DNA from 3 places in the Polycladomyces zharkentensis genome. Region 1 is predicted to be linked to each of the others. Evidence: riboswitches for the same ligand, from Rfam matches in the RefSeq annotation. Region 1 holds a riboswitch; each other region holds the start of a gene.
What was found. A riboswitch is a leader RNA that binds a small molecule or an ion and turns the genes downstream of it on or off. The one in region 1 is predicted to bind thiamine pyrophosphate.
Positions count from the first base shown of each region.

Region 1 (2,264 bases):
AAAAACAGCGCGCCTGTGATGTCAGCTCCCACTTCGGGTTCGTCCTCGCGAACCGAACGGGGCTCCCACCATTCCGCCCGGCCGCCCAATTCCCGTTGCCAATGTGCACGGTCGCGCAATTCTTCCGCTTCTGTCCGATTCCATGCCACCCGCAACAGACCCTCGGTGTTCAACTCAATGTCCAAACCGGTTCGTCCATACAATTCACGTGCCAATTCCGGGAACATCGCCCGGCTGCGCAGGCAAAGTTCGATCATGGGTCCCGGAAAAGCCATCTCCACCTGGGCACCCAGCATTCCTGCCGCCGCGGATGAAGCGTGGGCGCCCACGCGGTCCCGCTCCAAGACCACGACGTCAGCCCCTTTTTTTGCCAGGTAATAGGCGATTGAACACCCGATCACACCGCCGCCGATGATGATTACGTCCTGTGTTTGCACGATTGGCTCCTTCCTTTCGCATCGGGGATTTCCCCGTCGGTTTTCCGGAAATGCCGGGCGATTTCCCGCAATTTGCGGGCCTGACCATCCGGCCGGGGATGATCCATCACCGCCGAAATCACGGCAATACCGGCGCATCCCGTTTCCGCCACCTCGACCATATTTTCAACCGTAATCCCACCCACGGCGATTACCGGAATGCGCACTGCACGGACGATGCGGGCCAATTCAGCACAACCCCGCGGGGGAATGCCCGGCTTGGAGGCTGAGTTGTACACGTGGCCGAACAATATGTAATCCGCCCCCATCCGTTCGGATCGAAGTGCTTCTTCAAGCGAATGAACCGAACGGCCCACACTGAGGCCGCTTGCCAACGGTTTGACCTCCGACAGCGGCAATCCCTTTTCCGGGAGATGTACCCCCCGGCATCCCAGGGAAAGGGCAATATCCATCCGGTCGTTCACCACCAGCTGTTCGCGTGTGAGCCATCTCTCTTCCAACAAACGTTTCCCCCAGCTCCAAATCTCTCGGGCCGTCCGGTTTTTCAGCCGCAGATGAAAACGGTCGACATACGGTCCCGCCTGCCTCGCCACCCGACAAATTTGCTCCCAGGTATGCCGCTGGTCCGTGATCACATGGACTTCCATCGGAATGTCACTTCCTCCGACCATAAAAAAACCGGTATCCATGGGGATACCGGTTGAATGCACGTAAACCTTTCCTGAACACCAACCTTCCCCCACTTCCTTTCGCTGGCATTACCCAGGTCAAGTTCAAAGGGTTAAGGCTCCGCGCCTTTCTCAGCACCCATGGTGCACCCCTAGTGGTGGAACGAAACGTATCACATTTTTCTCCATTTTAACAATCCCGTTCACCCGGCGTCAACCGCCGATCGAGTGACGCTGCACGACATCAAACCACTTTCACCTGAATGACCGTCGTATCCGTGATATCCCGGTCATTGACGGGAGACACGACCCGATGGACGGAAGCGTCGCCGACATGAAAATTGCTCACGTTCGCTTTCAGGAAACTTCGGGAGTGGACAAGGAAGTTCAAACCATAGGAAACATTGACTTTCCCCACACTGGAAACCTGGTTGATGGACAGTGCCCCGATCACCATGGGTGACAACACGGCATTCCCTCCTTAGCTCAAACCCCTTTGACCTGAAAAATGGGGGTGTCCGCCACATCGGAATCCAATATCGGTCCGAATACGATGGACACCGGTAAATCACCCGCGTTGCTGTTGACCAAGTTGCTTTTCTGAAAGCTCTCCTGATTGACCAAAAAGTTGACCGGCGCCACATTCAGTTGACCGGTACTGGAGACGCTGTTGATTTTAAAGACGAATGGCATGCCCATTCCCCCTTATCGTTCCTTACTTGCGCTTCCCCCAGAAGCACTCCTTCAAATCCTCGTCTGCGATCTCCGCCCACTCTTCCAACCATCCGTTATCCCCATAACTAATATGGGTAAGGTTTTCCTTGATAAAGCTGAACGGCGCCCATTCCACCGTCAGAGGGGACGTATTCACGTGGGCATTGATCGATACGGTGTTCACCTTGATTCCACCAATCGAGATGGGCATCGAATTTCCTCCTTGTCTGACCCGGGGTGTGTCTCACCCCTGTCGCGTGTATCACTTCCCGAATCGATGCGCGGTCGGACCGGGTAAAGTGCCCTCTTGTGGTATGACCAGACATGCCCTCAGGCCTGTTGAATAAGAACAGGGTGATCGTTCACGTCCGGATCGACGATCGGGTTGGCCGTGCGGATCACCGCGTGGTCACCGGTCGTCGAGGTTCCCACGTTGTTCTTTTGC
Region 1 covers NZ_JAFHAP010000004.1:243,564-245,827, forward strand. Annotated here, with positions in the region: gene thiO (glycine oxidase ThiO) at 1-437, opposite strand, end outside; gene JQC72_RS03045 (thiamine phosphate synthase) at 419-1,084, opposite strand; TPP riboswitch at 1,165-1,269, opposite strand; gene JQC72_RS03050 (hypothetical protein) at 1,350-1,574, opposite strand; gene JQC72_RS03055 (hypothetical protein) at 1,592-1,798, opposite strand; gene JQC72_RS03060 (hypothetical protein) at 1,821-2,030, opposite strand; gene JQC72_RS03065 (spore germination protein) at 2,150-2,264, opposite strand, start outside.

Region 2 (2,264 bases), on a different contig from region 1:
CAGCACCCCGGCGTGAATGGTGAAGTAGTCCACCCCTTGTTCCGCCTGTTCGATCAGGGTGTCACGATAGACCTCCCACGTGAGATCTTCGGGTTTGCCGTTCACCTTTTCCAGCGCTTGATAAATCGGCACGGTTCCGACCGGGACCGGGCAGTTGCGGATGATCCATTCACGGGTGGTATGGATGTTTTTCCCGGTGGACAAATCCATCAGCGTATCAGCGCCCCAATGGGTGGCCCACCGCATTTTTTCCACTTCTTCTTCGATCGAAGAAGTGACGGCCGAATTCCCGATGTTGGCATTCACCTTCACATGAAAATTTTTCCCGATGATCATCGGCTCGGACTCGGGATGGTTGATGTTGGCGGGAATGATCGCCCGACCTGCCGCCACTTCCTGCCGGACGAACTCAGGGTCCACATTTTCCCGCAACGCGATGAATTCCATCTCGGGGGTGATGATGCCTTTCCTGGCATAATGCCGCTGTGTGACGATTTTTCCTTTTTTTGCCCGGAGCGGACGACGTTTCAATCGTTTCAAATCCTCGTTTTCCAGCGGGTCTTTGGAGCGATAGCCGTCGTCCACGGGTTTCACTTCCCGGCCTTCATACTCCTCCACGTCGCCCCGCTCCAAAATCCAGGGACGACGCAAGGGAGGAAGCCCTTTGCGAATATCGGTTTCCACATTCGGGTCAGTGTATGGACCGCTCGTGTCATAGACGCGAATCGGTTCGTTCGGTATCTCTTCACCGTTCCGCCCCGTCGTGGGAGAAAGTGTGATTTCCCGCATGGGGACGCGAATGTCCGGGCGAGAACCTTGGATGTACACCTTTCTGCTGTTGGGGAACGTAAAAGTTTCCGACATCATGAACCTCCTGTGATGTTGGTTTTTGCAACCCACACATCAACACAAGCTGTCCCCAGGTTCAGGTGCATCCGATTCCGTCGCGTACAGGTATGAAAAAAGGACCATACGCCAACGTACAGTCCTCTCCCCTCGAAACAAAGGATCGAATGCAGTTCCCTACGCTGGCATTACCCAGATCAGGTTAAACGGTCGGCGGTAGAGTTCCCCGCCCTCTCAGCCTGGCTCCTCCAAGCTCCCGTTGATATGCAGTTGCCTATCTTGAAGTTAACACAGGAAACCTGTCAGGTCAATGTGGAAGTCAATCTTGTTCCAATCGTATCCATCTTCTGAAGAGCATGGTGATTTCGAACGGCAGCCAAAAGACGGTCACGACAAACGAAAAGAGAAAATACGCCTTGTTCTCGCCTACCAAGTCGACAATTTGTTGATACTCTGCGGCAAGGGATTCGGTCTCCTCATCCCCGGTAGCCATCCACTTACTGATTCCGTCCTCCATCTTTCGCCAATAAGTATAGCCGATCAAAAAATAGACGCACAAGACAAGCGGTGCGAACATCCATAGCACTCCCTCTATGAGCTCCTATATCCTATTCTTTGCAGATGATGGGATTGCCTGCCACAGAAAAAATGATTTTCCCAAAATCGAAAAGACGGTTGAAACGAAATCGAGCAGGGATTCCCGAATTCAAACTCATCGGGTATAATTTTTGGCAGCGGAGAAATGTGGTGCGGATGGAAGTTCAAGTTCAATGAGAAAGAAAGAGGGATGGATATGGGGTGTTGGGGGAGGGCATGGAGACAATATCATCCCTTGGTGTGGCTCTTGGTGGGAGGAACGGTATTTTCGCGGGCGGCTATGTTTATGAGCCTGCCTTTTTTGACGATTTATCTCGCGCAACATACGAAGATGGATCCGGTACTGGCCGGGTTGACGGTGGGTTTGGGACCCTTGGCGGGTACGATTTGCGGCTTTGTCGGCGGGAATCTATCGGATCAGTTCGGCAGGCGCACGGTGATGGTTGCGGCCATGTTCCTGTGGGCAGGGGTGTATATCGGGTTTGCAGTCGCCGAACAAATGTTTTTTTTCATGTTGCTCAACCTGCTGAACGGTGTGTGCCGTTCCTTCTTTGAGCCGACTTCACAAGCATTGATGGCGGATATCACTCCTCCGGAACGGCGAATTCGGGTATTTGGCTTCCGTTATCTGGCGATCAACGTGGGGGCCGTCATCGGTCCGCTGATCGGTGCAGTGACAGGAATTCTGGCCGGAAAGACGGCGTTTCTGATCACGGGAACCGTCTACTTCGTTTACGCGTGGCTCCTGTTGCTGATGTTGAACCGTTACCGTCACGATTTGGCGTCCCGTGTCACGCAAGCAGATCGTGAACGTGTCGGGA
Region 2 covers NZ_JAFHAP010000013.1:93,900-96,163, reverse strand. Annotated here, with positions in the region: gene thiC (phosphomethylpyrimidine synthase ThiC) at 1-864, opposite strand, end outside; TPP riboswitch at 1,004-1,114, opposite strand; gene JQC72_RS13775 (hypothetical protein) at 1,166-1,423, opposite strand; gene JQC72_RS13770 (MDR family MFS transporter) at 1,589-2,264, shown strand, end outside.
Region 2: another riboswitch for thiamine pyrophosphate. It lies ahead of thiC (phosphomethylpyrimidine synthase ThiC); the one in region 1 lies ahead of JQC72_RS03045 (thiamine phosphate synthase).

Region 3 (2,264 bases), on a different contig from region 1:
CCTTGAACTGGGGGGACAACCCGCGGGTTCAGGGACCGGATTTTCACATTTTGGGCGTTCCCACTGACGGAACCTATGCGCAGCTGGTGAAAGTTCCAGCGGAGAACGTCTATCCGAAACCGGAATACCTCACTTGGGAAGAGGCCGCGGCTCTTCCGCTGGCAGCGCTTACTGCTTACCGGGCGCTCATCACCCGCGGGCGGCTTCAGCCGGGCGAGACGGTTTTTATTCCGGGAATCGGCGGCGGTGTCGCCACCTTTCTGCTCCAAATCGCTGTAGCCGCCGGAGCTCGGGTGTTTGTCTCCTCACGTAGCGACGAAAAAATCGAACGAGCACTTCAGCTGGGAGCATCCGGCGGGGTGAATGTCAACTCGGAGAAGTGGGTGAAGGAACTGCAAGAGCGGATGGAGGGACAGGCCGATCTTTGCGTGGACAGCGTCGGCGGGGACACCTTTTCCCAGCTCATCCGGATTGCCAAGCCGGGCGGACGCATCGTCACCTTCGGAGCGACCCGCGGACCGGTCCCCAACCTGGTCATGCCGCTCATCTTCCTGAAGCAACTGGATATCCTCGGCAGCACCATGGGGAATGCCGAGGAGTTCGAACAAATGCTGTCCTTCTTCAAAAAGCACGAAATCCGGCCGGTGATCGATCGTTCGTACCCATTGGAGCAGGTGAGCGAAGCAGTGAAGCGGATGCAAGCGGGAGATCAGTTCGGGAAAATCCTGCTGGAAATTCCCGAGTAATCGTTCCAACGGTTGATTTCGAGTTTGGATCGCCCCCTTTTCGGGGGCCTTTTATATCCAATCTTTTTCCGGCAATGATCCTGATTTCCAACCAAAAACGGCTCTGAATCCTGATCACGGTCGATGGAAATCCCCGCAGAGCCCGGAACGCGCGTCTCTGGCCCTCTTCTTTGTAAGAGATGTGCCGTTTTTAAACGCTGTTTTCACTTGATCCACTTTACGGAAAAAGAGAGCTCCTAATCTTTCCATCCCCTCCCTCTTATGGACAAAAACGATGTCCTTTCGTATAATGAAGCCCGAACCAATCGAATATTCAAGGGGAGCTGGATAATGGCCGGCTGAGAAAGTGTACCGATACACTGACCCTAAGAACCTGATCCGGGTAATTCCGGCGTAGGGAAATGATGAATATCGTTCTCTTTCTGTGCATATCAGCGCCTCCGGATCAGGGAGGCGCTTACTTTATGGATCGATTTCTTTTTGAAAGGTGGAATCCATCAATGAAACGGATCGGATGGCTCGTGAGCTTGGCTCTCTTGCTGGTCGTGGCCTTCGCCTGCAGTGCGCCGGGGGCCGGTTCATCGGACAAAGGGTTGAAAAAAGTGACGCTCGTCCTGGATTGGACCCCCAACACCAATCATACCGGCCTTTATGTGGCGAAAGCAAAAGGTTACTTTCAACGCGAAGGGCTGGATGTGGATATGATTCAGCCGGGACAGAGCGGCGCTGAACAGATGGTTGCTTCCGGACGCGCCCAGTTTGGCGTCAGCTACCAAGAAAATGTCACCCAAGCACGTACCCAAGGCATTCCCATCATCTCGATTGCGGCGGTCATCCAGCATAACACTTCGGGATTCGCTTCACCCGCAGACAAAAACATCAAGCGCCCCAAGGATTTTGAGGGCAAAACCTATGGCGGTTGGGGTTCTCCGGTTGAAAAACAAATGATCACGTCGCTGATGAAAGGGGATCATGCCGATCCCAACAAGGTAAAAATCATCAACACGGGAAATGCGGATTTCTTCTCGATCGTCAAACGTAATGTGGATTTTGCATGGATTTATTATGGTTGGACGGGAATTGAAGCCGAACTTCGCGGCATGAAGCTGAACGTTATTTATCTGACCGATTACTCCAAAGATCTGGATTACTATACTCCGGTGTTGATCACCAGTGAAAAAGAGATCAAGCAGGACCCGCAAACAGTCAAAGCGTTTATGCGCGCCGTGAGCAAAGGATATCAGTATGCCATTGCCCACCCGGACGATGCTGCTTCCATTCTTTCCAAAGCGGTTCCGGACCTCGATCCGAAGCTGGTAAAGGAAAGCCAAAAATGGCTGAGTCCGCGTTATCAAGCGGATGCGCCGGTTTGGGGCCATCAAAAACAAGAAGTGTGGGCCAGATACGCCAACTGGATGAAGGAGCACCATCTGCTCGAAGGCAACTTTGACCCGAGTAAAGCGTTTACCAATCAGTTCTTGCCCCAAGGAGGAAAATGAGATGGCCAGTACACTCTTG
Region 3 covers NZ_JAFHAP010000001.1:69,976-72,239, forward strand. Annotated here, with positions in the region: gene JQC72_RS00315 (zinc-binding dehydrogenase) at 1-746, shown strand, start outside; TPP riboswitch at 1,055-1,163, shown strand; gene JQC72_RS00320 (ABC transporter substrate-binding protein) at 1,247-2,245, shown strand; gene JQC72_RS00325 (thiamine-binding protein) at 2,247-2,264, shown strand, end outside.
Region 3: another riboswitch for thiamine pyrophosphate. It lies ahead of JQC72_RS00320 (ABC transporter substrate-binding protein); the one in region 1 lies ahead of JQC72_RS03045 (thiamine phosphate synthase).